Regions from separate parts of the Kitasatospora sp. YST-16 genome, predicted to be linked through region 2. Evidence: predicted binding sites of a transcription regulator. Region 2 holds the regulator's gene; each other region holds the start of a gene.
The links. Region 2 encodes HrcA, which represses chaperone genes, less so after heat shock. Its sites were predicted from a motif close to TTNGCACTCNGNNNNNCNGAGTGCNAA; they were not measured.
Positions count from the first base shown of each region.

Region 1: a site for HrcA is predicted at 6,829-6,855, ahead of groL (chaperonin GroEL). Genes of this name have one in related genera too.
Region 3: a site for HrcA is predicted at 2,886-2,912, ahead of groES (co-chaperone GroES). Genes of this name have one in related genera too.

Region 1 covers NZ_CP113837.1:4,002,444-4,011,891, reverse strand. The annotation lists gene OU787_RS18475 (FtsX-like permease family protein) at 1-2,159, opposite strand, end outside; gene OU787_RS18470 (ABC transporter ATP-binding protein) at 2,156-2,857, opposite strand; gene OU787_RS18465 (HD domain-containing protein) at 3,017-3,646, shown strand; gene OU787_RS18460 (DUF4031 domain-containing protein) at 3,657-3,938, opposite strand; gene OU787_RS18455 (hypothetical protein) at 3,935-4,294, opposite strand; gene OU787_RS18450 (Uma2 family endonuclease) at 4,317-4,898, opposite strand; gene groL (chaperonin GroEL) at 5,086-6,708, opposite strand; gene OU787_RS18440 (cold-shock protein) at 7,022-7,228, opposite strand; gene OU787_RS18435 (MoaD/ThiS family protein) at 7,812-8,090, opposite strand; gene thrC (threonine synthase) at 8,128-9,408, opposite strand; SAM riboswitch class I at 9,426-9,448, opposite strand, start outside.
Region 2 covers NZ_CP113837.1:2,132,146-2,141,593, forward strand. The annotation lists gene OU787_RS09675 (S41 family peptidase) at 1-468, opposite strand, end outside; gene OU787_RS09680 (16S rRNA (uracil(1498)-N(3))-methyltransferase) at 798-1,541, opposite strand; gene dnaJ (molecular chaperone DnaJ) at 1,659-2,798, opposite strand; gene hrcA (heat-inducible transcriptional repressor HrcA) at 2,880-3,953, opposite strand; gene htpX (zinc metalloprotease HtpX) at 4,256-5,176, shown strand; gene pspAB (PspA-associated protein PspAB) at 5,214-5,801, shown strand; gene OU787_RS09705 (hypothetical protein) at 5,812-6,477, opposite strand; gene OU787_RS09710 (DUF2785 domain-containing protein) at 6,570-7,340, shown strand; gene OU787_RS09715 (DUF3097 domain-containing protein) at 7,371-8,216, shown strand; gene OU787_RS09720 (hypothetical protein) at 8,232-9,032, opposite strand; gene OU787_RS09725 (RNA polymerase sigma factor) at 9,029-9,448, opposite strand, start outside.
Region 3 covers NZ_CP113837.1:2,728,156-2,737,603, reverse strand. The annotation lists gene OU787_RS12275 (polysaccharide deacetylase family protein) at 1-847, shown strand, start outside; gene OU787_RS12270 (class I SAM-dependent methyltransferase) at 823-2,001, opposite strand; gene OU787_RS12265 (hypothetical protein) at 2,032-2,355, opposite strand; gene OU787_RS12260 (hypothetical protein) at 2,424-2,762, opposite strand; gene groES (co-chaperone GroES) at 3,056-3,361, shown strand; gene groL (chaperonin GroEL) at 3,476-5,110, shown strand; gene OU787_RS12245 (LysR family transcriptional regulator) at 5,338-6,339, shown strand; gene OU787_RS12240 (WhiB family transcriptional regulator) at 6,425-6,751, opposite strand; gene OU787_RS12235 (response regulator transcription factor) at 7,285-7,896, shown strand; gene shbA (RNA polymerase sigma factor ShbA) at 8,092-8,814, shown strand; gene guaB (IMP dehydrogenase) at 9,055-9,448, shown strand, end outside.

The sequences.
Region 1 (9,448 bases), 1.9 Mb from region 2:
TCGGGGGCGACCACCATCGGCGCGTAGCGCTGTCCGGCCGGGCGCTCGACCAGCACCGCGTCGATCCGCTGCTCCCGCACCTGGCCGCCGGCGCCCTGCATCGTCAGCACGGCCTGGCCGTCGTGCAGGTAGGCGGGGTCGGTGACCACGGCCTTCCCGGCGAGCAGCGCGTCGTCGGCGCGCTGGTCGCGCAGCGCCAGCAGGTTGTGCAGCACGGCGGCGTCGCCGACGACCAGGGGGCTGGTGGCGTCGCCCGTCCCGTAGCGGGCGGTGCCGCCCTTGGCGTACACCCGGCCCCAGCAGTTGTCGCAGAACACGTACGCGGCCTGGTAGAGGTCGGCGCGCTCGCCGAGGTCGGGCAGGTCCTGCGGGAGGGCGGCGCGCAGTTGCGGCATCGCCTTCTCGTTGCCGTTCAGGACCAGGCGGACGGCGCCGGCGGGCTGTTCCATCCGGTAGGCGGCCCGGTCCTGGACCTCGGCGCCGGACGCGTGCACGCCGACGGCGACCGCGCCGGCCACGGCGGCGAGCACGGCGGCCACCGCGGGCGCGGTGCGGGAGCGGTGCCGGGCGGCGTCGCGCAGGGCCAGCCGGGGGCCGACCGGCAGCCGGCCGGAGAGCCGGCCGAGCAGGGCGATCAGCAGCGGGGTGAACAGCAGCAGGCCGAGTTCGGCGAGGACCGCGCCGCCCAGCACGGACAGCGAGCGCGTGCTCAGCCCGGCCAGCACCGGCGGGCCCGCGACCTGGCCGGCCACCGCCCCGTACAGCGCCAGCGCGGCGCCGGCCAGCACGGCGGCCAGGCCCAGCAGCGGCGTCCAGCGGGAGGTGCGGCGCACCGGGTCGTGGTCGGTCAGTCCGGCCAGCACCTCGCGGCGGCCGGCCTGCAGGGCGGGCAGCAGGGCGGCCAGCAGGGCGGTGACGACGCCGACGGCGGCGATCAGCAGCAGTTCGGTCGGACGCAGCGCCAGCTGCCCGAACCGGCTGCCGCCCCACTCCTCCAGCCAGGGGCGCAGCACGGCCACCAGGGTGGCGCCGAGCACGCTGCCGGCCGCCGCGCCGACCGCGCCGAGCACCAGGCCGCCGCCGAGCACCACGGCCCGCACGTGTCCGGGGCGGCCGCCGGCCGCGCCCAGCAGGGCGAGTTGGCGGCGGGCCCGGCGGGCGCCGACGGCGAACGCCGGTCCGGCCAGCAGGGCGACCTCCAGCAGCGCCATGGCGGCGGTGGTGGCGGCGGCCATCAGGGTGCGTTCGCGTTCGTCCGCGGCGCCGACGGCCTCCTGCCGCTCCAGCGCCTCGGCGGGCGGGTGGGCGGCGACCTGGCGGCTGGTCAGGGTGTAGCCGTGGGCGTTGAATTGGCGCACCTGCTCCCAGCCGAGTCCGGCTCCGGCGGGCAGGGTGACCAGCCAGGCGGCCTTCCGGGTGGCGGCCTGCTCGGCGGACGGGGTCTGCGGGGCGAGCCCGGCGGCGACCTGCGCCTCGTCCAGTTGCCGGTACAACTCGCCGGGGCGGGCGACGAGTTCGGAGGCGTTCAGGTCGCCGGGGTGCTCGACGGTGCCGGTCAGGGTGAACGGGGTGGACTCCAGGCCGCGGACGGTGACGGTGTCGCCGATCCGCAGGCCGGTGGTGGTCAGGAAGGCCCGGGTGGCGGCGGCCTCGTGCGGGGCGGCCGGGGCCCGGCCGCCGACCAGGTCGATCCGGCCCTGCCAGAGCTGCCCGGTCAGGTCGGCCTCGAAGGTGTCGACGGGGGCCAGGCCGTCCTTGGTCTGCACGGCGGCGACCGGGCCGGTGCGGGCCGGGGTCAGGACGCTGCCGGGCGGCAGCAGCGCGCCGAGCAGGTCGGCGGGTTCGGTGCTCGCGGCGCGCTGCTGCTCGGGGCTCGGCGCGGCGTCGGGGCGCTGCGGCAGGGCGCGGACCCCGTCGGCGGGGAACACCGCCTGCTCGATCGCGCTGCCCGGGTCGTACGCGCCGACCAGGGCGTCGGCCCGGCCCATCAGCCGGTCGGAGCGTTCGGCGGCGGTGAGTTGGCCGCTGCGGTGCACCACGTCCACGCCGGTCGCGCCGAGCACCGGCAGCGCGATCATCGCGGCGACCAGGGCGCTGCGGCCCTTGGCCCGCCAGGCGTCGCGGCGCGCGATCCGCAGCACCGCCCGCAGGGCGCTCACCGGCGCACCGCCTCTTCGGTGATCCGGCCGTCGCGCAGGAAGACCACCCGGTCCGCCCAGGCCGCGTGGGTCGCGTCGTGGGTGACCATCATGACGGCGGCCCCGGCGTCGCAGCGGGCCCGCAGGACCTCCAGCACCGCGTCGCCGGTGGCCGAGTCCAGCGCGCCGGTCGGCTCGTCGGCCAGCACCAGCCGCCGGTCGCCGGAGAGCGCCCGGCCGATGGCGACCCGCTGCTGCTGGCCGCCGGACATGTCCTCCGGGAAGCGGTCGGCGAGTTCGCCGATGCCCAGTTCGGCGAGCACCTCGCGCGCCTCGGCGCGGGCGGTGCGGGCCGACACGCCCTCCAACTCCCGTGGCAGCGCGATGTTCTCCGCGGCCGTCAGGGACGGGATCAGGTTGTACGACTGGAACACGTAGCCCACCGAGCGGCGGCGCACGTCGGCCAGCTTCGCCCGGCTCAGCCCCTCCAGCGGTGCGCCCTCCACCAGCACCCGCCCGCTGGAGGGGCGGTCCAGGCCGCCGGCCAGCGCGAGCAGCGTGGACTTGCCGGAGCCGGACGGGCCCATCACGGCCAGGAACTCCCCGGCCCGCACCTCCAGGTCGATCGGGTGCAGCGCGTGCACCTCGGCCGCGCCCCGGCCGTGCACCCGGCCGACTCCCTCCAGGCGCAGGACGGCCTGCGCGTTCGATCCGGTCATGGCTCCCCCTCGGAACAGCGGAACGTCTTGCATACCGAGTATGTATAGCCGCCGGACGACAATGACTCAAGTCTGCGTCATAAGTCGGTGAACTACATATAGGCTGGATCACACCCGCCCACCGCAACCGAGGGAGCCCGAGGGAGCACAATGGCCGCCATGACCGCATCGCTGTCCGCGCGCTGGCACGACCTGCTCACCCGCTGCGGCGCCACCGCCGACCCCGAGCCCTACGCCCGCGACCTGCTCGCCCGCTGGGCCGAGCCGCAGCGCCGCTACCACACCACCGCCCACCTCGAAGCCGTCCTCGACCGGATCGACGAACTCGCCGCCCACGCCGACGACCCCGACGCCGTCCGGCTCGCCGCCTGGTTCCACGACGCCGTCTACCGGCCCGACCGCTCCGAGAACGAGGAGCGCAGCGCCGCCCTCGCCTGCCGCGCCCTGCGCGAGGCCGGCCTGCCCGAGCCCCTGGTCCACGAGACCGACCGCCTGGTCCGGCTCACCACCGACCACCACCCCGCCCCCGGCGACCGCAACGGCGAGGTGCTCTGCGACGCCGACCTCGCCGTCCTCGGCGGGCCGCCCGAGCAGTACGCCGCCTACGCCGCCGCCGTCCGCGCCGAGTACTCCTTCGTCCCGCCGGACGCCTTCCGCGAGGGCCGCGCCGCCGTCCTGCGCCAGCTGCTCGCCCTGCCCGCCCTCTACCGCACCCCCGAGGCCCACGCCCGCTACGACGCCCGGGCCCGCACCAACATGCACGCCGAACTGGCCGCCCTGGAAGCCTGACCCCGGCCCCTCAGCCCTTCGACACCTTCCGCACCTTCGACACCTTCCGCACCCGGAGCCCCGCCGCCGTCAGCCGGGCCACCAACTCCCTGCTGCCCACCGGCAGCGCGCCCAGCGCCACCGCCCGCTCGTACCAGGCCGCCGGGATGTCGAAGTGGTCCCGGTCGAAGCCCTTCGCGGGCGCGCCCAACTCGGCGGCGAAGGCGTGCAGTTCGTCCAGCGACACGTCACTGACCAGGTGCGACCACCACTTGCCGTGCCCCGGCCAGTTCGGGGGGTCGATCAGGATCACGCGAGCCCGCCGACGGGGGCGACCACCACGCCGCGCTTGCCGCACACCCAGTGCGGATCGGGCCCGAGCTCCGGCTCGACCCCGAGCGCGTGCGGGTCGTCCTCCTGCTCCGCGCAGGCGGTGCACAGCGGCCAGCGCCCGTACGACTCCAGCAGCGCGTCCTGCACGTCCTGCGCCACCAGCCCGAGCACGAACTCCCGCCCGTCCGGCCACTGTTCGAGCCACCAGCGGCGGTGGGTGACGGCGTCCTCCACCAGCGAGACGATCGCCGCGTCGGCAACGTCCCGGGCGGTGAGGTCGGCGAGGATCAGCGCCCGCGCGCTGTGCAGGGCGGCTTCGATGTCGGAACTGGCCATCCGCCCATTGTCCCGCACTCCGCTACGGCAGCGGGAAGCCCGTGGTGTCCAGGGTGATCCCGAACGGCTCCGGCAGTTCGACGGGCTTCCCGAACGGCACCCGCACGCTCTGCCCGTACGCCCCGTCGGAGGGTTCGGAGTAGAGCGTCACCGTCGGCCCGGGCTGGTCGAAGCGGTCGATCAGCAGGTACAGCGGAACGGGTGCGTGCGCGTAGCCCCAGAGCTTCTTCGTCCGGTCCTGCCGGGCCGTGCTGCGCGAGGTGATCTCGACGGCCAGCAGAATGTCCGCCGCATCGACCGGGTCCTCGTCCTCCCCGGCAAGGAGTTCGGCGTCCACGACGACCAGATCGGGGATGTACAGCTTCTCCAGCCTGGCGATCTGCGTCCCCAGGGTCTGGAAGACCTCCACGTCATCCGGCAGGAGACGGTTCAGTGCCCGGTGGATCCGTGCGGCGATGACGTTGTGCTGCTTGCCCGGCGGTGGCACCAACTGGATCCGGCCTCCCTCGATCTCGGTGCGCCAGCCCTCGGGGGCGTCCAGCTCCCGCCAGGTGTCCAGCAGGTAGGACCACTGCCGGTCCGACTCGACCGCCATGACCGCCATCGTCGGCCTCCCCTCTTCCTCATGACGCTGTTCGTCCTCAAGGTAGTCGGGCCCGAAGCCGCCGAAACCGTCCATGGCCCCAGCGTCCCACGGAGGAGTGACCCGGGCGAGAACGCCGTGAGGGCGGCCTCCCGAAGGAGGCCGCCCTCACGGACGAACGCGTTGGAGCGCCTGATCCCGAGGGGGATCAGAAGTCCATGTCACCGCCCGGCATGCCGCCGCCGGCGGCCGCGGCGGCCTTCTCCGGCTTGTCGGCGATGACGGCCTCGGTGGTGAGGAACAGCGCCGCGATGGAGGCGGCATTCTGCAGGGCGGAGCGGGTGACCTTGGCCGGGTCGATGATGCCGGAGGCGACCAGGTCGACGTACTCGTTGGTCGCGGCGTTCAGGCCGTGGCCGGCGGGCAGGTTGCGGACCTTCTCGACCACGACGCCGCCCTCGAGGCCGGCGTTGGTCGCGATCTGCTTGATCGGGGCCTCCAGCGCCACGCGGACGATGTTGGCACCGGTGGCCTCGTCGCCCTCCAGCTCCAGCTTCTCGAACGCGACACCGGCCTGCAGCAGGGCGACGCCGCCACCGGCGACGATGCCCTCCTCGACGGCGGCCTTGGCGTTGCGCACCGCGTCCTCGATGCGGTGCTTGCGCTCCTTGAGCTCGACCTCGGTGGCCGCGCCGGCCTTGATGACGGCCACGCCGCCCGCGAGCTTCGCCAGGCGCTCCTGGAGCTTCTCGCGGTCGTAGTCCGAGTCGGAGTTCTCGATCTCGGCGCGGATCTGGTTGACCCGGCCGGCGACCTGGTCGCTGTCGCCGCCGCCGTCGACGATGGTGGTCTCGTCCTTGGTGATGACGACCTTGCGGGCGGTGCCCAGCAGGTCGACGCCGGCGTTCTCCAGCTTGAGGCCGACCTCCTCGGAGATCACGGTGCCGCCGGTCAGGATGGCGATGTCGCCGAGCATGGCCTTGCGGCGGTCGCCGAAGCCCGGGGCCTTGACGGCGACGGACTTGAAGGTGCCGCGGATCTTGTTCACGACCAGGGTCGACAGGGCCTCGCCCTCGACGTCCTCGGCGATGATGACGAGCGGCTTGCCGCTCTGCATGACCTTCTCCAGCAGCGGGAGGAGGTCCTTGACCGAGGAGATCTTGGAGTTGGCGATGAGGATGTACGGGTCCTCGAAGCTCGCCTCCATGCGCTCCAGGTCGGTGGCGAAGTAGGCGGAGATGTAGCCCTTGTCGAAGCGCATGCCCTCGGTGAGCTCGAGCTCCAGGCCGAAGGTGTTGCTCTCCTCGACGGTGATGACGCCTTCCTTGCCGACCTTGTCCATGGCCTCGGCGATGAGCTCGCCGATCTGGGTGTCGGCGGCCGAGATGGAGGCGGTGGAGGCGATCTGCTCCTTGGTCTCCACGTCCTTGGCCTGGGCCAGCAGCTGGTCGGAGACGGCGGCGACGGCCTTCTCGATGCCGCGCTTGAGGGCCATCGGGTTGGCGCCGGCGGCGACGTTGCGCAGACCCTCGCGGACGAGCGCCTGGGCGAGCACGGTGGCGGTGGTGGTGCCGTCACCCGCGACGTCGTCGGTCTTCTTGGCGACCTCCTTGACCAGCTCGGCGCCGATCTTCTCGTACGGGTCCTCGAGCTCGATCTCCTTGGCGATGGAGACACCGTCGTTGGTGATCGTGGGGGCGCCCCACTTCTTCTCCAGGACGACGTTGCGACCCTTGGGGCCGAGCGTGACCTTCACGGCGTCGGCAAGCTGGTTCATGCCACGCTCAAGGCCGCGGCGGGCTTCCTCGTCAAAGGCGATGATCTTGGCCATCAGAAGTGGTCCTCCGGGACACGGTCGACTGCTCGGACCAAGGGGTGCCCGCGACGGACGGCCCAGGAGAGCGGGGGTCCCTTCCCCTACCGCTTCCGGGGCCTCACCGGCCCGGTCCGTTTGTCACTCTCACACGGTGAGTGCTAACGCCAATGATTAGCACTCTGGGGTGGCGAGTGCAAGCCCATTGGGGCCCCGCCGACCGGCCGCCGGGCAACCCGCGGGCCGCCCGGAAAGCCCGCAGGCCCGCCCCGGACGCGTCGCGTCGGGGGCGGGCCTGCGAGTTTCGGTGCGTGGCGGTCCGCCGGGGCCGTCAGGCGCCGGCGGCGCGGACCATGTCGGCCTGCGGACCCTTCTGACCCTGCGAGATCTCGAACTCGACCCGCTGGCCCTCTTCCAGGGTGCGGTAGCCGTCCATCTGGATCGCGCTGTAGTGGACGAACACGTCCGCTCCACCGTCGACCGCGATGAAGCCGTAGCCCTTCTCGGCGTTGAACCACTTGACGGTGCCCTGAGCCATTCCGAACTCCCCTTGTGCTGTGCTGGCCCTTCAGAGATCCGCAGGACGCGGACCCGGAGGTCTGGAAGACCGGCCTGGGGACTCCCCCCCGTACGGCGCAGCCTCTGTCGCGGCTGAATGTATCCGGATATGCGCCCTCTGCAACAGGCCCAATTTGCGGGGAACCCCGCCGCCCGGCGGGGGATATTTCGGAACGAAAGGCGCATCCGTCGACAATTGCCACGGGACATAACGGACGCGTCGCCGCAAAACGACGGAACAATTCTGACGGCGGCCTGACAGAACAGGCGGAAAGCTCCCCGGCGGACGTCTCAGCGCGCGGGACGGAAGCGAGGCGGAAGCGGGGGCGGAACGGGTTCTGCACGGGCGGAGCGCGGTGCGGAAAACGAGGATTGAACCGGGCCGTGGAGGGGAACGGACCTGACCGGAACTCTACTCCCCCGAACCGGTCGGAATTCCGGCGACCCGCCGCGCCGGAAAACCGCAGGTAACCGGGCCGCCGGGCCCCGGCGCGCAACGGGCCGCCGCCCGGTCCGGAAAAAGGAATTCCGGACCGAACGGCGGCCGCGGGAATGCGGGCGGTTCAGCAACCGCCGGCCACCGCCGGAATGATCGACACCGAGGCGCCGTCCTTGATCTCGGTCTCCAGGCCCTCGGCGAAGCGCACGTCGTCGTCGTTCACGTACACGTTGACGAAGCGGCGCAGCTTGCCGGTGTCGTCCAGCAGGCGGGCGGCGATGCCGGCGTGGTTCGCCTCCAGGTCCGCGATGACGGCGGACAGGGTCGCGCCCTCGGCGGTCACCTCGGCGGCGCCGCCGGTGTAGGTGCGCAGGATGGTCGGGATGCGGACGGTGGCGCTCATGCGGTGCTCCTCGGGCGTGGGGCGGCGTGGGGGGGTGTCAGGCGGTGGCGAGGCCGGCGGCGCGGAAGGACTCCAGCGTCGGGCGGATCACGGCGGTCATGCCGGCGTCGGCGACCGCGTCGAGGGTCTTGAGGCCGTCGCCGGTGTTGATCGCGACGGTCTCCTTGGACGGGTCCAGCAGGCCGGTCTCGACCAGCTTCTTCAGCACGCCCACGGTGACGCCGCCCGCGGTCTCGGCGAAGATCCCCTCGGTGCGGGCGAGCAGCTTGATCGCCTCGACCACCTCGGCGTCGGTGACGTCCTCGACCGCGCCGCCGGTGCGGCGGGCGATGTCCAGCACGTACGGGCCGTCGGCCGGGTTGCCGATCGCCAGCGACTTGGCGATGGTGTCCGGCTTGACCGGCTTGATCACGTCGCGGCCGGCCTTGAAGGCGGCCGAGACCGGGGAGCAGCCCTCGGCCTGGGCGCCGAAGATCTTGTACGGCTTGTCCTCGACCAAGCCGAGCTTGATCAGCTCCTGCAGGCCCTTGTCGATCTTGGTGAGCTGGGAGCCGGAGGCGATCGGGATGACGAGCTGGTCGGGCAGCCGCCAGCCGAGCTGCTCGCAGATCTCGAACGCCAGGGTCTTGGAGCCCTCGCCGTAGTACGGGCGCAGGTTGACGTTCACGAAGCCCCAGCCCTCGCCGGCCGGGTCGCCGATCAGCTCGGAGCAGAAGCGGTTCACGTCGTCGTAGTTGCCGTCGATGCCGACCAGCTCGCCGCCGTACACGCCGGCCATCACGACCTTGCCCTGCTCCAGGTCGTGCGGGATGAACACGCAGGACTTGAAGCCGGCCCGGGCGGCCGCGGCGCCCACCGCGCCGGCCAGGTTGCCGGTGGAGGAGCAGGACAGCGTGGTGAAGTCGAAGGCCCGGGCGGCCTCGATCGCGCAGGCCACCACCCGGTCCTTGAAGGAGTGGGTCGGGTTGCCCGAGTCGTCCTTGATGTGCAGCTGCGCGGTGAAGCCCAGCTCGCGGCCCAGGTTGTCGGCCTTGACCAGCGGGGTCCAGCCCGGGTTCAGGTTCGGCTTGCCGGCCACGTCTGCCGGGACGGGCAGCAGCGGGGCGTAGCGCCAGATCGACGCCGGGCCGGCCTCGATCCGCTTGCGCAGCTCCTCGGCGTCGTAGCCCGCGTAGTCGTAGGCGATCTCCAGCGGGCCGAAGCACTCCAGGCAGGCGAAGCTCGGGCCGAGCGGGAAGCGCGTTCCGCACTCCCGACAGGACAGCGCGGTCGCGGGACCGAGGTCGACGGCGGTGGGTGCGGCGGTGTCAACAGCCATGGTGGCGAGGCCCTTTCTCCTCATCTTCCCCGGAGCGCGG
Region 2 (9,448 bases):
GAGCAGCACCCGCCCCCCGCCGGCCCCCGCCGGCACCGGCTCGAACGCCAGCGCTCCGATCGGCCCGTACGGCAGCCGCTCCGGCTCCCCGCCGTCCAGCGGCAACGCGAACGCCCAGGTCCGCCGGATGGTCTCCTGCCCCGCGGCGGTGATGGCGATCGGCCGCCCGTCCGCGGTCCACCCCACCAGCGCGGTGAACGGATTCCCCCAGTACGTCAACCGCCTGGCCGGACCGCCCTCCACCGGCCCGACGTGCACCTCCGGCGCCCCGTCCCGGGCCGACGTCCAAGCCAGCGACCCCCCGTCCGGCGAGAACCGCACCGCCCCCGAAGGCGCCTGATCCGCCGTCACCCGCCAGGCCCGCCCGCCGTCCACGGGCGCCAGCCAGACGTCGTCCTCAGCCACGAAAGCCACGGCGTCACCGTGCAAGTGGGGGTGGCGCAAATACCCGCGCGTCGATTCCGTCATCCTGCCACCCTAGGCGGCGAACCTCACGGAACGTCAGAGAACTGCTGCGTCGGCCCTTGCCGAAGCAGACGCGAAACCAGGGGCGCGGGAAGAACTGCCGCGCCAGGCCCTGCACAAGCAGGGGCGCGGGGAACTGCGCGGCCAACCGAGCACCCGCAGCCAGATCGCCTCGCAGGACAGTGTGTTGCACTATCCCGCGACCGCACCGACGTGCGACTCCCGCTGCGCGCAGTTCCCCGCGCCCCTGGTTGTGCAACCCCAGCCCGCGCAGCAGGTCTCCCCGCGCCCCCGGCTTCGCACCATCCCGCCCGCGCAGCGGTCCCGCCCCGCTACCCCCAGCGCCCCGTGCGGCCCAGCAGCAGCGCGCCGGCCGCGACGCCCGCCGTGGAGGTGCGCAGGACGGACGGGCCGAGCCGGTACGGCGCGGCGCCGGCCTCCGCGAAGGCGGCGATCTCGTCCGGGGAGACGCCCCCCTCGGGTCCGACCACCAGGACGATCTCGCCGTCGGCCGGAAGCGCGGCGGCGGCGAGCGGCAGCGAGCCCTCCTCGTGCAGGACGGCCGCGAAGCTCGCGGCCGCGAGCAGCGGCAGCAGCTGCCGGGTGGTCACCGCGTCCCGGACCTCCGGGAAGCGCAGTCGCCGCGACTGCTTGCCGGCCTCGCGCGCGGTGGCCCGCCACTTGGCGAGCGCCTTGGCGCCGCGTTCGCCCTTCCACTGGGTGATGCAGCGGGCGGCGGCCCAGGGCACGATCGCGTCGATGCCGGCTTCGGTCATGGTCTCGACGGCGAGTTCGCCGCGGTCGCCCTTGGGCAGGGCCTGGACGACGGTGATCCGGGGCGCGGGGGCGGGTTCCTCGCGGACGGCGGTGACCAGCACGTCGAGGGCGTCCTTGCCGTGCAGCGCGGCGACGGTGCCGTCCGCGCCGCGGCCGCGGCCGTCGGCGAGGGTGAGCGCCTCGCCGGGCTCCAGGCGCTTGACGGCGACGGCGTGCCGGCCTTCGGGGCCGTCGAGGCGGACGGTGGCGCCGGGGGCGGTCCCGGTCAGGTCGTCGACGACGAACACGGGTGCGGTCATCGGTGCAGCGGTCCTCTCAGCAGGAGCCCGGCCGGAACCGGAGCCGTCAAAAAAGCCGGCCGGGAACGGCGGGGGCGCGCAGCCCCTGCACCGTTCCCGGCCCGGGTCGTTCGGGTCTCACCGGCCGTTGAAGGCGTCCTTCAGCCGGGAGAACAGGCCCTGCTGGCCGGGCGCGAACTGCCCGGAGGGACGCTCCTCGCCGCGCAGCATGGCGAGCCGGCGCAGCAGCTCCTCCTGCTCCGGGTCGAGCTTGGTGGGCGTCTGCACCTCGACGTGCACTATCAGGTCGCCCCGGCCGCCGCCGCGCAGGTGGGTGATGCCGCGGCCGTGCAGCGGGATCGACTGGCCGGACTGGGTGCCGGGCCGGATGTCGACCTCCTCCAGGCCGTCGAGGGTCTGCAGCGGCACCTGGGTGCCGAGCGAGGCGGCGGTCATCGGGATGGTGACGGTGCAGTGCAGGTCGTCGCCGCGCCGCTGGAAGGTCGGGTGGCTGGTCTCGGCGATCTCCACGTACAGGTCGCCGGCGGGGCCGCCGCCGGGGCCGACCTCGCCCTCGCCGGCCAGCTGGATCCGGGTGCCGTTGTCGACGCCGGCCGGGATCTTGACGGTGAGGGTGCGGCGGGCGCGGACCCGGCCGTCGCCGGCGCACTCCGGGCACGGGGTGGGGACGACGGTGCCGAAGCCCTGGCACTGCGGGCAGGGGCGGGAGGTCATGACCTGGCCCAGGAAGGACCGGGTGACCTGGGAGACCTCGCCCTTGCCGCGGCACATGTCGCAGGTCTGCGCGGAGGTGCCGGGCGCGGCGCCCTCGCCGTTGCAGGTGGTGCAGGTGACGGCGGTGTCGACCTGGAGTTCCTTGGTGGTGCCGAACGCGGCCTCCTCCAGGGTGATCTCCAGCCGGATCATGGCGTCCTGGCCGCGGCGGGTGCGCGAGCGCGGGCCGCGCTGGCCGGTCGCGGCGCCGAAGAAGGCGTCCATGATGTCGGAGAAGCCGAACCCGGCCGCGCCAGCGCCGAAGCCGCCCGCGCCGCCGCCGTTGGGCGACAGCGGGTCGCCGCCGAGGTCGTAGACCTGCCGCTTCTGCGGGTCGGAGAGGACCTCGTAGGCGGCGTTGATCTCCTTGAACCGCTCCTGCGTCTTCGGGTCCGGGTTCACGTCCGGGTGCAGTTCACGGGCGAGGCGCCGGAACGCCTTCTTGATCTCGTCCTGCCCCGCGTCGCGTCGGACGCCGAGTACCGCGTAGTAGTCCGTGGCCACCAAATGCTCCGGTTTGTTCCGCCTCTAGAAGTGCCTGCGACAGCACGCTGCTTGTTGCGCCGTTCCGCTGCGGCCGCCCCGCTACGACTCCGCCAGGATCTGGCCGACGTACCGTGCCACCGCGCGCACCGCCCCCATTGTGCCCGGGTAATCCATCCGGGTCGGACCGATCACTCCCAGCTTTGCCACGCTCTGGTCGCCCGAACCGTAACCGACCGAGACCACCGACGTGGAATTGAGCCCCTCGTAGGCGATCTCGTGGCCGATCCGGACCGTCATCGCCGAGTCCGCCGTCTCACCCAGCAGGCGCAACAGCACCACCTGCTCCTCCAGGGCCTCCAGGACCGGCCGGATGGTGAGCGGGAAATCATGGCCGAAACGCGTCAGGTTGGCGGTGCCCGCCAGCATGATCCGTTCCTCGTTCTGTTCGGCCAGCGCCTCGAACAGGACCGCCAGCACGGTGCTGACCGCGGGCCGGTCGGCGGGCTCGAAGCCGGCCGGCAGGTCCTCCAGGACGGTCGGCACCTCGGGCAGCCGGCAGCCGCCCGCCATCCCGTTGAGCTTGGCCCGCAGCTCCCCGAGCAGCGCCTCGCCGACCGGGGCCGGGCAGTCGACCATTCGCTGCTCGACCCGGCCGGTGTTGGTGATCAGCACCAGCATCAGCTTGGTCGGGGTGAGCGACACCAGTTCGATGTGCCGCACCGTGGAGCGGGTCAGCGACGGGTACTGGACCACCGCGACCTGCCGGGTCAGCTGGGCGAGCAGCCGCACCGTCCGGGCCACCACGTCGTCCAGGTCGACGGCGCCCTCCAGGAAGTGCCGGATCGCCCGGCGCTCGGGGGCGGTCATCGGCTTGACCTCGGCGAGCCGGTCGACGAACAGCCGGTAGCCCTTGTCGGTGGGGATCCGGCCCGCACTGGTGTGCGGCTGGTGGATGTACCCCTCCTCCTCCAGCGCGGACATGTCGTTGCGGACCGTGGCCGGGGAGACGCCGAGGTTGTGCCGCTCCACCAGGGCCTTGGAACCGACCGGCTCCTCGGTGCCCACGTAGTCCTGGACGATCGCCCGGAGCACCGCGAGGCGCCGCTCGTCGAGCGGCCGGACCGGCGGGCGCGTGTCGATCAGTCGGCCGTCGGGCTTGCCGTCCTCTGGCATGGGGCACGCACCTCCGTCGTCGTCCGTTGACCCGGTGTCTGACCCGGCCTGGCACTCAACTGGGCAGAGTGCCAGAACCGTACGTGCCAGTGTACGGCCCGGGCCTGACGGCAGGAACGGTCCACCCACGTGATCCTCGACCGAAGCGCCCGCGGCCCGCCCCGCGCGTGTCGCTTTCCCACCGAATTCCCATCGTTTCGGATGGTGCCCGCGGGGCCGCCCGGTGGCAGCATCGAAGGCGAGCGGGACGGACGGCCGCGGCGGCGCGGTCCGGACCGCGCGACGCACGAGGAGGAGCAGCGATGTCGGCGCCACAGCACTCCCGGTTCACCCCCGACCGCGGCCTGACCGGCCGGATGGTCACCACCATGTTCCTGATCGGGCTGGTCTACGTCGGCTTCACCGGCCTGCTGATCGTGCTGCTGCGCGGCGCCTGGCCGCTGGTGGTGCTGATCTCCGGCGGCCTGTTCGTCGCCCAGTTCTGGTTCTCCGACAAGATCACCGAGCGGGCGATGGGCGCCCACCAAGTCACCCCCGAGCAGTACCCGCAGCTGCACGGCGCGGTCGACCGGCTCTGCGCGCTGGCCGACATGCCCAAACCCCGGGTCGCGGTCGCCGACAACGACATGCCCAACGCCTTCGCCACCGGCCGCAACCCGCAGAACGCGGTGGTCTGCGTGACCACCGGCCTGCTGCGCCGGCTCGAACCGGAGGAACTGGAGGGCGTGCTGGCCCACGAGCTGTCGCACGTCGCGCACCGGGACGTCGCGGTGATGACGGTGGCCGGGTTCCTCGGCGTGCTGGCCGGCGCGATGACCAGGATCGCCTTCTACAGCGGGATGATGGGCGGCGGCAACCGCAACAGCAACGACCAGAACGCGGCGATCGCCATGGTGCTGATCCCGCTGGCCTCGATGGTGGTGTACGCGATCAGCTTCCTGCTGACCAGGCTGCTCTCCCGCTACCGCGAACTGGCCGCCGACCGCGCCGCCGCCCAGCTGACCGGCCGGCCCGCCGCGCTGGCCTCGGCCCTGACCAAGGTGACCGGGCAGATCGGCGCCATCCCCACCAAGGACCTGCGGCAGGCCCAGCCGTACAACGCCTTCTACTTCGCCCCGGCGCTGAGCGCCAAGGAGACCGCCTCCCGGCTGCTGTCCACCCACCCGTCGCTGGAGCAGCGGCTGGCCCAGCTGCGGAAGGTCTCCGACGAGCTCGGGCACTGAGCCCGCCACCACCGACCACCAGTGAGGAGCCTTCCGCGTGGGATTCCTGGACGCCCTGTTCGGCCGGACCAAGCCCGTGAAGCCCGACCTCGACCAGCTGTTCGGCATCCCGTCGGCGGCGCTCACCCTGCAGGCCGCCAAGGGGTTCACCCCGACCGGCCTCGGCTCGGTGTGCTTCGCCGCGGTCGAGGGCGCCGCCTTCACCGAGGTCCAGCAGCAGGTGAAGGCGCTGCTGGACGCGGACACCGGGCACGGCGGCGTCCCCGTCGAGGCCTCCCGGGACGCCTACGGGTACTCCTGGCTGCTGGCCCGGCACACCCCGGACGAACTGCCCGACCTGGTCAACGACCTGCACGCGGTCAACAGCGAGCTGGAGGCCAACGGCTTCGGCCCGCAGCTGCTCTGCTCGCTGGTCGCCTTCCGGGACGCCGAGGGCCGCTCGCTGGCCCTGGTGTACCTGTACAAGCGCGGCACCTTCTACCCGATGTGCAAGGTCGCCGGGCAGGAGAAGCGGGACAACCCGCTGGAGATCGAGGTCTCCAACCTGCTCCGCAACGACCTGCGGGTCGAGTCGGACCTGTCCCGCTGGTTCCCGGTCTGGGGCGCCCCGGGCATCGAGGACTGAGCGCCCGGCCTCATTCCCCGGCCGCGTCCCGGTAGGCGGCGACCGCCGCCCCGAGCACCACCGGCAGCTCCGCCGACTCCCGCTCGCCGCCGCTCTCCTGCACCACCAGCAGCACGTCGCCGCTGCGCACCACCGCCGTCCGGTCGATCCAGGTCGGGCCGCCGCCGCCGGTCGCCCGCCGGGTGACCCGCAGCAGCAGCCCGTCCCCCAGCGGTTCGACGGCCACCGTCCGCTCGCTCCCGCTCCCGGCGACCACCGCGGTACCGGCCGCGGCGCACCGCAGCGCCGCGGCCCGGAGGTCGGCCAGCACCCGGCCGGCCCGCCCCGGCGGGTAGCGCTCCAGCGACTCCCGGCCCGACCAGCCCCGGTCCCGGCCGCCCGCCGGGACGCGCTCCAGCCCCACCGCGACGTCCTCCAGCGGCGGGGCGTGCCGGGTCAGGAAGGACCCGGTGTCGAACTCCCCGCAGTCCACCGCCACCAGCGGCCCCGGACTCGCCCCGCCCCCCGCTGCCCCGGTCGTGGCCAGGCCCGCCGCCCCCGCCCGCAGCACGTACCCCGGCGGCAGCCGCTCCGCACTCAGCAGCAGGTCCCGCAACCGCCCCGGCCGCTGCTCCCCGCCCCGCCCCGCACACCCACCCCCACCCAGCACCACCCCGACGGCCACCACCCCCGCCACCCACCCCCGCCCACGCACCGATCCCCCGTTCGCCGTCCCCACCCCGCAATATCCCACGCACCGACCGGGCGGGGCACCTAGGGTGATCGACCGTGATCGACTGGACCGCCCTCGCCGACCGCGACCCCACCGACGCCGAACTGTCCGCCGTCAGCGCGGCGCTGCGCTCGCCCGACCCGGCGGAGCGCGACGGGCGCGCCTACCCCCGGCTGGTCGGCTGGGTGCCCGGGCTGCCGGAGGAGCGCCGGCTCGCGCTCGGCGACGCGATGGCGGCCCGCTTCGAGGACACCGAGGTCCAGGCGCGGACGTTCGCCCCGCTGGTGCTGGCCGCCGTCGTGCGCACCGGCACCCTGCGGCCCGCGTGGCCGGCCGCCTTCGCCCGCTGGTACCCGGCCGAGACCGACCTGCGCGGCCACCACCCCGAGCTGGGCTGGCTGCACGCCGTCGCGCACGGCGCGGACCTGCTCGCCGCGTTCGGGCAGCACCCGGAGGTCGACCCCGAGCCGCTGACCGCGCTCGGCGCGGCCCGGCTGCTCGCCCCGACCGGCCACGTCTTCGACGCGATGGAGGACGACCGCCTCGGCCACGCGCTCGCGCTGACCCTGACCCGGCCGGAGCTGACGGAGCGCCAGGCGGTCGGCTGGCTGGACGCGGTGGCCGAGGTGTTCGCCACCGGGGAGCCCGGGCCGGTGCCCGCCGAGGTCTCCAACACCCTGCGCACCCTGCGGGTGGTGCACCTGCTGGCGGTGCGCGGCGTGCGCCCGCGCTGGGGCGCGCCGCAGGTGCGGGCGCTGCCGCACGGCGCGGCGGTCGGCGGGCGGATCGCCGAGGTGCTAGCGGTGGCGGCGCCGTACGCGGGTTGACGGGCTGTCGGCTTCCGTAGACTGCCGCCCATGCGGAGCAGGGAGTACGGGCCGGATCTGACCCCGCCGTGGAAGCGGCAGCAGGCGGCGCCGGAGGTGGCGGCGGAGCGGGACCTGGTGGTGGAGGAGGCGGCGACCGGGTTCTGCGGGGCGGTGGTGCGCTGCGAGCGGACCGCGGAGGGGTTCACCGTCACGTTGGAGGACCGGTTCGGCAAGCACCGGGTGTTCCCGCTGGTGCCGCGCGGGTTCCTGCTGGAGGGGCGGGTGGTGACGCTGGTGCGGCCCGTCGCCGCGGCTCCGGCGCCGCCGCGCGGGCCGGGGCGCACCGCGTCGGGGTCGGTCGCGGTGCCGGGGGCCCGGGCCCGGGTGGCGCGGGAGTCGCGGATCTACGTCGAGGGCCGGCACGACGCCGAGCTGGTCGAGCGGGTCTGGGGCGACGACCTGCGGGTCGAGGGCGTGGTGGTGGAGTACCTGGAGGGCGTGGACGACCTGCCCGCCATCGTCGACTCCTTCGCCCCCGGCCCCGGCCGCCGACTGGGCGTGCTGGTCGACCACCTGCTGCCCGGCACCAAGGAGCACCGGATCGCCGAGCGGGTGACCGGCGACCACGTGCTGGTCGTCGGCCACCCGTACGTGGACGTCTGGCAGGCCGTCAAGCCGTCCGCCCTGGGCATCCCCGCCTGGCCCGCGGTGCCGCGCGGCGAGGTCTGGAAGGAGGGGGTGTGCCGCCGGCTGGGCTGGCCGGTGGACACCCCCGCGGCCTGGCGGCGGATCCTCGCCGCGGTCGACGGCTGGAAGGACCTGGAGCCGGAACTGCTCGGCCGGGTCGAGGAGTTGATCGACTTCGTCACGCTGCCCGGCGCGGACGGGTCCTGAGCCGCCGGGCCGGACCTAGCCCAGGATCCGGCCGCCCGGGCTGCCGGACGGGGTCGGGATCCCGGTGCCGGAGGGGACGGGCGCGGTCGGGACCGGGGTCGCCCCACCGGAGGGGACGCCCGACGGGGGTGCGTCGGACGGGACCGGGACGGGACTCTGCCGGCTCACCTCCGTGCCCCGCAGCGCGGGCAGGCAGGCGGGCACCGTGTCGACCACCGTGGCGTTGAAGACCCACGCCCCGGGCGAGTCGGCGTCGTAGGACCAGAACCGCAGCAGCACCGTCGCACCGGCCGGGATCCGGCTGGGGTCGATCCGCTCCGCGGCGTGGTCGCCCGGTTCGCTCCGGACCGCGGCCGGGGCCCGCGACGGCTGGTCGGGGGCGTCCGGGCAGTGGTCGTCGGCGGTGCCCTGCACGTGCTTGAGCCCGGCCGCCTTGACGCCGTGCCCCCGTAGCTCGGCGACCATGTCGGACAGCCCGGTCGGGTCGCGCAGTTCGAGCAGGAAGGTGCCGTCGGACTCCTCGGTGACCGCGTAGGCCGCGTTGCCGCCCTGCCCACCGCCGAGCACGGCGGGCAGCACCACGGCGGTGGCGACGGCCGCCGCGCCGACCGCGAGGGCGGCCGGCAGCGGGCGGCGCAGCAGCGCGCGGCGCGGGGCGGGGACGGTGGCGGCGCTCCCCACGGTGCTCCCCGCGGTGCTCCCGGCGGCGCGCTCGGTCGTGCGCTCAGCGGTGCGCTCGGCGGCCATGGCGATCAGTTCCTCACCGAGCCTGCGCTCGAAGGCGGCGGTGGACGGGGTGCGGTCGGTGCTGGTCACGAGGTCACCTCGAGCATCGGTTCGGTCTTGGCGGCCCGGCGGAGCGGCGGCTCCGGGGCCGGGCGGGCGGCCTCGGGCCCGGCGCCCAGCCGGCGGCGGGCGCGGTGCATCCGCACCCGGACGGTGGCCTGGGAGATGCCGAGGGCCTGGGCGGCCTCGGCGGTGCTCAGGCCGTCCATGACGACCAGGTCGAGCACCTCGCGCAGCGGGGCGCTGAGCCCGGCGTGCCGCTGCGCGAGGTCGCGGACGGCGCGCTCGGCGTCGATCCGCTCCTCCAGGGCGAGGATGTCCTCCTCGGCGAGCAGCCGGCGGCCCTGGAGGCGGCCGAGCGCGCGGCGTTCGCGGTCGTCGCCCCGGCGGTGTCCGGCGATGGTGTGGCGGGCGATGCCGTACAGCCAGCCGATCGCGCTGCCGCG
Region 3 (9,448 bases), 600 kb from region 2:
CGTGCTGCTGGCGGCGAGCGGCTGCGGGAGCGACCCGGCCCCGGCCGGGTCGTCCGCCGCCCCGGCCAAGCCCGCCGCGGCGTCCTCCGCGGCCGGCTCGCCGTCCGCCGGCGGGTCCGCCTCCCCGGCCCAGGACGCGGTGCCCGAGGCCGCCTGGGCCAAGTGGGGCCTCAAGCCGATGCCCAAGGCGCCCGCGCCGCCCGCCGACCGCCCGATCAAGCTGACCAAGTCCGGCCAGGTGCCGGTGTTCAGCGAAGTCCCGACCTCCGACAAGGTCGTGTTCATCACCATCGACGACGGGGCCGAGAAGGACCCGAAGTTCGTCGAGATGCTCACCGAACTCAAGGTCCCGATCACGATGTTCCTGACCAAGGACATCGTGAAGGGCGACTACGGCTACTTCAAGCCGCTGCAGGCGCTCGGCAACAGCATCCAGAACCACACCGTCAGCCACCCGGTGATGAGCAAGCTCACCGCCGCCCAGCAGAAGTCGCAGGTCTGCGACGACCAGGCGGCCCTCACCGAGCAGTACGGCACCGCCCCGTACCTGTTCCGCCCGCCCTACGGCGACGGCGCCAACACCCCGACCCTGAACACCGCCGTCCAGGAGTGCGGGCCGCGCGCCGTCGTGCTGTGGCGGGAGTCGATGCAGATCCACGACATGCAGTACCAGGCCGCCGACAAGAAGCTGAAGAACGGCGACATCATCCTCGCCCACTTCCGCGGCCCGTCCGAGCTCAAGGGCGAGACCATGACCCAGATGTTCGGCGAACTGCTCTCCCGGATCCAGGAACAGGGCTTCGCGGTCGCCCGCCTCGACGACTACATCGCCAAGCCGACCGGCTGACCCAGCATCATCACCGGGCCGGCCGCGGTGCGGGCCACGATCACCGTCACCGCGTTCGGCCCGGCCGGCTTCACCTGCCGCCGCAACTCCTCCGGGACGACCGACGCCCCGCGCTTCTTGACCACCAGGGTGCCGATCCGGCGCTCCTTCACCAGCGCCTTCAACCGCTTCACCTGGAACGGCAGCACGTCGGTCAGCTCGTACGCCTGCGCGTACGGGGTCGGCCGCAGCTCGTCCGAGGTGACGTAGGCGATCATCGGGTCGATCAGCCGCCCGCCCACCGCCGCCACCACCTCCGCCACCATCCGGCCCCGGATCACCGCCCCGTCCGGCTCGTACAGGTAGCGCCCCACCGGGCCCACCGGCGGGGCCGGCAGCGCGCCGCCGGACAGCGAGTGCGGGCCCGGCAGCAGCGTCGCCCGGTACGGCTCGGCGGCGTCCGTGCCGAACCACAGCACCGCCTCCTTCACCTCGCCCCGGTCCGAGACCCACTCCGCCTCGGCGCCCTCCGGCACCAGCTCGTGCGGGATGCCCGGCGCCACCTTCAGCGCGCCGAACGGGGCGCCGCGGGCCGCCTCCACCGCCCAGGACAGCGGCGGCGAGTACGCCTCGGGGTCGAACACCCGGCCGCGCGAGGTGCGCCGCGCCGGGTCGGTGAACACCGCGTCGAAGCCCGCCGTGTCGACCTCCGCGACGTCCGCCTGCCGGACCTCCACCAGGTCGGCCACGCCCAGCGCCGCCGCGTTCGCCCGGGCCACCTCGCAGGTCAGCCCGTCCCGGTCGACCGCCAGCACCGCGATCCCGGCCCGGGCCAGCGCGACGGCGTCCCCGCCGATCCCGCAGCACAGGTCGGCCAGCCGCTTCACCCCCAGCGCCGCGAACCGGCCCGCCCGCCACTCGGCGACCGACCGCCGGGTGGCCTGCTCCACCCCGTGCTGGGTGAAGTACATCGAAGCGGCGTCCGCCCCGAACTTCGCCTCCGCCCGCTGCCGCAGCCGGGCCTGCTCGAACGCCGCCCGCACCAGCTCCGCCGGGTACTCCCGCCGCAGCCTGGTCGCCAGCGCCAGCTCCCCGGCCGCCGTGAACCCCCGCAACTCGGCCAGCAGCGCCTGCCCCTGCTCGGTCAGCAGCGCCCGGAACGACTCGATCTCCACCGGGCCATTGTCCCCGCCCGGCGCCGGTGCTCAGAGCCCGACCACCGAGGACAGCGCCACCGCCAGCACCGGGCCCGCCGTCCACAGCGAGAGCGGCGCGATCCGGTACCCCCGCCGGGCGGTCAGCGCCGTCGCCAGCACCGGCACGGCCACCGCCAGCAGCAGGAGCAGCCCGCACACCGCCACCGCCGAGCCCGCCCCGTCGCCGGTCCCGTCCGGCTCGGACATCACGGCCAGGCCGAACACGCCCACCACGAACAGGTACGGGACCGCCATCAGCAGCGGCACCACCAGGGCCAGCAGCCACACCGCGTGGAACGCGTCCCGCCGCACGGACGGTCGAATCGTCGTCATGCGCCCAGCGTGGCAAGGGGATCGGCGCACCGCCTGAGTGCCGCTACTCAACCCGCGCGGGCCCGTGCTCAGCGCGGCGCCAGCGGCGAGAAGGCCCGCAGGACCCCCAGCGGCAGCCCCGCCAGCAGCGCCGCCGGTGCGAGCCGCAGGCCCAGGCGGCGCGACACCAGCACACCGGTCGCCAGCAGCACCGGTACGGCGCCCAGCAGGCCCAGGCCGCCCACCAGCAGGAAGCCCCCGACCAGCTGCCCCGGCAGGCCGAAGACCGACGGATCGGCCACGTACGCGTAGCTGAACCTCAGCATGGTCAGCAGCTGGGGGAGCTGGGTCAGCGCCAGCACCTCCAGCGCCAGCAGCCACGTCGCGTGCAGCGCGTCCCGGCCGGCGGGGCGTCGAATCGTCGTCATGTGCCCATCCTGGCCGGGCCGTTGGTGCACCACCTGAGTACCCGGGCTCAGCTCCGTCCGGCGCGGGTACCCGTTCCCGGGGGGCGTGCGGCGGGTGGCGGGCGAGAATCCGACACGACGTCGTTGGCACTCTGGTTGACTGAGTGCTAACGGCGTCCTAAGGTCGTTCCTGGCACTCCCCCCAGGGAGAGTGCTAACGCGATGAAGCGTGTCCGACCCCCGCGACGGCGGGCGCGCAGAAGTCGCCACCTACCTGTTAGACAACCCCGTAATCTCCGAAGGGGAGCTCGGACGTGACCACCAGCAGCAAGGTTGCCATCAAGCCGCTCGAGGACCGCATCGTGGTCCAGCCGCTCGACGCCGAGACCACCACCGCCTCCGGCCTGGTGATCCCGGACACCGCCAAGGAGAAGCCCCAGGAGGGCGTCGTCCTGGCCGTCGGCCCGGGCCGCTTCGAGGACGGCCAGCGTCTGCCGCTCGACGTCGCCGTCGGTGACATCGTCCTGTACTCGAAGTACGGCGGCACCGAGGTGAAGTACCAGGGCGAGGAGTACCTCGTCCTCTCGGCCCGCGACGTCCTCGCGATCATCGAGAAGTAAGACGTCCGCGCAGTAAGACGTCCCAGCCCGCCCCGGATCCGTGTCGCACCGACAGGGGCCCGGGGCGCGGTTGTTGCTCCACGTACGCAGACCTACCCCTGAGGAAACGGGACCATGGCGAAGACCCTGCAGTTCGACGAGGACGCCCGCCGCTCGCTGGAGCGCGGTGTCAACAAGCTGGCCGACACCGTCAAGGTGACCATCGGCCCCAAGGGCCGCAACGTCGTCATCGACAAGAAGTTCGGCGCCCCCACCATCACCAACGACGGTGTGACCATCGCCCGCGAGGTCGAGCTCGACGACCCGTACGAGAACCTCGGCGCGCAGCTGGTCAAGGAGGTCGCCACCAAGACCAACGACGTCGCGGGCGACGGCACCACCACCGCCACCGTGCTGGCCCAGGCCCTGGTCAACGAGGGCCTGCGCAACGTCGCCGCCGGCGCCGGCCCGGCCGCCCTGAAGAAGGGCATCGACAAGGCCGTCGCCGCCGTCTCCGAGCACCTGCTCTCGGTGGCCCGCGAGATCGAGGGCAAGGACGACATCGCCGCCGTCGCCTCCCTCTCCGCCCAGGACGCCCAGGTCGGCGAGCTGATCGCCGAGGCGATCGACAAGGTCGGCAAGGACGGTGTGATCACCGTCGAGGAGTCCAACACCTTCGGCGTCGAGCTCGAGTTCACCGAGGGCATGCAGTTCGACAAGGGCTACCTGTCGCCGTACTTCGTCACCGACGCGGAGCGCCAGGAAGCCGTCCTGGAGGACCCGTACGTCCTGATCAACCAGGGCAAGATCTCCTCCATCCAGGAGCTCCTGCCGCTGCTGGAGAAGGTCCTGCAGGCCGGCGGCTCCCGCCCGCTGCTGATCATCGCCGAGGACGTCGACGGCGAGGCCCTCTCCACCCTGGTGGTCAACAAGATCCGCGGCACCTTCAACGCGGTCGCGGTCAAGGCCCCCGGCTTCGGCGACCGCCGCAAGGCGATCCTCGGCGACATCGCCACCCTCACCGGCGGCCAGGTCGTCTCCGAGGAGGTCGGCCTCAAGCTCGACCAGGTCGGCCTGGACGTGCTCGGCACCGCCCGCCGGATCACCGTCACCAAGGACGAGACCATCGTGGTCGACGGCGCCGGCGACTCCGCCGAGGTCGCGGGCCGGGTCGCCCAGATCAAGGCCGAGATCGCCAACACCGACTCCGACTGGGACCGCGAGAAGCTCCAGGAGCGCCTCGCCAAGCTGGCCGGCGGCGTCTGCGTGATCAAGGTCGGCGCGGCCACCGAGGTCGAGCTCAAGGAGCGCAAGCACCGCCTGGAGGACGCCATCTCGGCGACCCGCGCCGCGGTCGAGGAGGGCATCGTCGCCGGCGGCGGCGCCTCGCTCGTCCACGCCGCGAAGGTCCTGGCGGACGGCCTCGGCCTGTCCGGCGACGAGGCCACCGGTGTCGCCGTCGTCCGCAAGGCGCTCGCCGAGCCGCTGCGCTGGATCGCCCAGAACGCCGGCCTGGAGGGCTACGTCATCACCTCCAAGGTCGCCGAGCTGGAGGCCGGCCAGGGCTACAACGCCGCCACCGGCGAGTACGGCGACCTGGTCAAGGCCGGCGTCATCGACCCGGTCAAGGTCACCCGCTCCGCCCTGGAGAACGCCGCCTCCATCGCCTCCCTGCTGCTCACCACCGAGACCCTCGTGGTGGAGAAGAAGGAAGAGGAGGAGGCCGCGGGCCACGGCCACTCGCACGGCGGCCACGGCCACAGCCACTGAAACGGCTAGCCGCCAGGCACTGAAGGGGCGCGAGGAACTGCGCGACCGGCCGGGCACCCCCGTGGTGCCGGGCTCGGGCCGCCGGGGCCTCGCGCCCCTTCGCGTGGAGCAGGGCCCCGGAGGCACGTCGTCGGCCGCGGGCGGTGCCGGGCGCGCAGTTCCCCGCGCCCCCGCTTTCGCAGTCTCTCGGGCCCTGGTGTTTTCCGGCTCCCCTTACAGTTGACGGCGTGATCGAAGCCCGCCACCTCCGCGTCCTGCACGCCGTCGCCCGGACCGGGTCGTTCTCCGCCGCGGCGCGCGAACTGGGGTGCACGCAGCCCGCGGTGAGCCAGCAGATGAAGGCGCTGGAGAAGGCGGTGGACACCCCGCTGGTGGTGCGGTCGGGGCGGGAGATGCAGTTGAGCGAGGCCGGGCGGGTGCTGCTGCGGCACGCGGACGGGATCCTCGCGGGGCTGTCGGCGGCCGAGGAGGAGGTCGCGGCGATCGCCGGGCTGCGGGCCGGGCGGGTGCGGCTGGTCTCGTTCCCGACGGCGAGTTCGACGCTGGTGCCGCGGTCGGTGGCGCAGGTGCGGGCGGCGCACCCGGGGGTGCGGGTCTCGCTGGTGGAGGCGGAGCCGACCCAGGCGCTGGCGATGCTGCGGGGCGGCGAGTGCGAGGTCGCGCTGGCGTTCCGCTACCCGGACTCGCAGGGCGGGCTGAGCCTGCCGTCCCCGCACGCGACGCTGCGCGAGGCGCGGGCCGAGGCGGCGCTGGAGGCGGCGGCGACGGCGGCCGCGAACGACTGGACGGAACTGGTGGTGCGCCCGCTGCTGGACGATCCGCTGGTGGGCCTGGTGCCGGCCGGGCACCCGCTGGCGGGCCGGGGCGAGGGCGACCCGGTGGACCTGGCGGAGCTGGCGGGGGAGCAGTGGATCGCGGGCTGTCCGCAGTGCCGGGGGCACCTGGTGGAGCTGTGCACGGACGCGGGCTTCGCGCCGGCGATCGAGTTCGCCACCGACGACTACCCGGCGGTGGTGGGCCTGGTCGGCGCGGGCCTGGGGGTGGCGGTGCTGCCGGGGCTGGCGCTGGAGTCGGTGCGGCACCCCGGGGTGGCGGCGGTGCCGGTGCGGGTGGCGTCGGGCGAGCCGGCCCGGCGCGAGGTGGTGGCGCTGACCCTGCCGGACCTGGCGGAGGTTCCGGCGGTGGCGCTGATGCTGGACCAGCTCGCGGCGTCGGCCGCCGCCCGCTGAGCGCGGCGCCGGCCGGGGACGGGCGGGCGACGCGTCCGCGTGGTGCGGGCCGCTGCGGCGGGGACGGCCGCGGCGGGGCGGGGGTTCAGCGGCGGATGGTCTGCGGCATCGCCAGCGGGACTTCGGCCAGGCGGTTGCGGGAGCGGCCGAGCAGCTCCTCGCGTTCGTCCTCGGTCATGCCGCCCCAGACCCCGTAGGGCTCGCGGACGGCCAGGGCGTGGGCCGCGCACTGGGTGCGGACCGGGCAGCGCATGCAGACCTCTTTGGCGCTCGTCTCGCGGGAGGTCCGGGCCGCGCCGCGCTCGCCCTCGGGGTGGAAGAACAGCGAGCTGTCGACGCCGCGGCAGGCGGCGGAGAGCTGCCAGTCCCAGAGGTCTGCGTTGGGGCCGGGGAGGCGGGAGAAATCTGCCATGGCTCATTCCCTTCATGGCTCGGGACCTGGCGGCTCGGCTGCGACTGCTGCGGCGAGGCTGCACGGGGCCGGTACGGACACCTGGAAATATGACTTACGCCAACTACACGGACAAGTCACCCACAGTCCGACGAATCAGTCAATGACCTGACAGAAGCTATAAAAACGGACAAACGGGGCAAGAGGTTTGAACCCGATTGCTGCACCGATCGGGTGCCCGATCGGGCGCGGGCCCTCCGCGGAGGGCGTGCGCGGCGCGGGCACCGCGCGCGAGCTGCACAAAAGTGCGGCGTGTGCACCGCGAGGTGGCTCTTCTGTGATGGGTCGGCCACGTACAGTGGTGGATATGGACGTGAGGCCGTAACTCATTCGAGTGACGGTCGTTGGATGTACGGAGGCGGTCAGCGGGCGCAGGACAGGGAACGGTCGCGCAGCGAGGCGATCGGGACGGGTCCGTCCGGGGCCGTGTCGGAGAGGTTCGTACCAGCCAGGAGGCTCAACGTGACGCGGATCAGCTGCGGAGGACGACGGTCATGACATCCGTACTCGTCTGCGACGATTCCCCGCTCGCCCGGGAGGCGCTTCGCCGTGCGGTGGCGACCGTGCCCGGCGTGGACCGGGTGACCACTGCGACGAACGGTGAGGAGGTCCTCCGCCGCTGGGTGGCCGACCGTTCCGATCTCGTTCTGATGGACGTCCGGATGCCCGGCCTCGGCGGGGTGGAGACGGTCCGCCGGCTGCTGTCGGCCGACCCGGGCGCCCGGATCATCATGCTCACCGTCGCCGAGGACCTGGACGGGGTGGCCCTCGCGGTCGCCGCCGGGGCCCGCGGCTACCTGCACAAGGACGCCTCGCGCGCCGAGCTGCGGGCCACCGTCACCCAGGCGCTGGCCGACCCGACCTGGCGGCTCGCCCCGCGCCGGCTGCGCAGCCCGGACATGGGCGCCGCACCGACCCTGACGGCCCGTGAGATCCAGGTGCTGGAGGGGATGAGCCACGGCCGCTCCAACGCCGAGATCGGCCGCGAGCTGTTCCTGTCCGAGGACACCGTGAAGACGCACGCCAGGCGGCTGTTCAAGAAGTTGGGCGCCTCGGACCGCGCGCACGCGGTGGCGCTGGGCTTCCGTTGGGGCCTGGTCCGCTGAGCGGGCGCGCGAACTGCGCTCGCTCGGACGTGTGACGTTGTGGTCCCGAGGCTGCACCATGGAGTAGTGGAGCACCTCGGGGACCAGCGGACAGGCAGGGGAGGCGGCACGGTGCACGCGGCGACGGATAACGTTCCGATGCACAAGTCCGGACGCGGTGCCGCGTTTTCCGGCCCGACCAGGCACCATGGACCGATGCGTGACGACGAGGAGGCCGCCGGGCCCGACCCGGTGCAGCCCGCCCCCGAGGGTGCGGCTGCCGATCCGTCGTCGGCACCGGGCGGTCCGGTGACCGGATCCGACGGTCCGTCGGGGGCGGCGGTCCGCCCGCCCGTCCTCGGTGCGGGGACGTCGCCCGAGGTGGCCGAACTGGTCGCGGCGGCGGTCCGCGGGGACGGCCCGGCGATCGAGGCGCTGCTCGGCTACGTGCTCCCGCTCGCGCTGCGGTACTGCCGCGGCCGGCTGGTGCGGCTGCCCGGCGGGGCCCGGCACCACGTGGACGACGTGGCCCAGGAGGTGTGCGTCGCGGTGCTCTGCGCGCTGCCCCGCTACCGGGACACCGGGCGCCCGTTCGAGGCCTTCGTGTACGGGATCGCCGCGCACAAGATCGCCGACCTGCAGCGGGCCGCGATGCGCGGGCCCGGTTCGACCGTGATCCCGCCGGACGACCTGCCGGAGACCCCGGACGACTCGCTCGGCCCGGAGGAGCGGGCGCTGCTGTCCAGCGACGCCGAGTGGATCAAGGAGCTGCTGTCCTACCTGCCGGCCCGGCAGCGCGAGCTGGTGCTGCTGCGGGTGGCGGACGGGCTGTCGGCGGAGGAGACCGGCGAGGTGCTCGGGATGTCCCCGGGCGCGGTGCGGGTCGCCCAGCACCGGGCGCTGTCCCGGCTGCGGGCGCTGGCGGAGGAGAGCGGCTGACCCGGCCCCGGGTGCCCGGCCCGCGGAAGAAGCGCGGGCCGTCGGGTGTTGTCAAGAGGGCGCGACGACCTACCCCGGGTCACCAGTACCATGGGGTATCGGCGCCTGGTCGGGTCGCCAAAGTTTCTCCGGTGCGCGCGGGGTTCCGTTGGAGGTTCCTCCAGAGCATCGGGCGCCTTGGCGGCCGATGACAGCCGGGCGCCCGTGCGCAGAACGACGGCCCGCCACGGAAGGTTCCCCATGTCTTACAACGCCGCCGGCGTACCCGAGAAGTTCGCCATGCTCGGACTCACGTACGACGACGTCCTGCTGCTGCCCGGGGCCTCCGAGGTGCTGCCCAACCAGGTCGACACCTCCTCGCGGATCTCCCGGAACGTGCGGGTCAACATCCCGCTGCTGTCGGCCGCGATGGACAAGGTCACCGAGTCCCGGATGGCGATCGCGATGGCCCGCCAGGGCGGCGTCGGCGTCCTGCACCGGAACCTGTCGATCGAGGACCAGGTCAACCAGGTCGACCTGGTGAAGCGCTCCGAGTCCGGCATGGTCACCGACCCGATCACGGTCGGCCCGGAGGCCACGCTGGCCGAGGCCGACGCGCTGTGCGCCCGGTTCCGGATCTCCGGCGTGCCGGTGG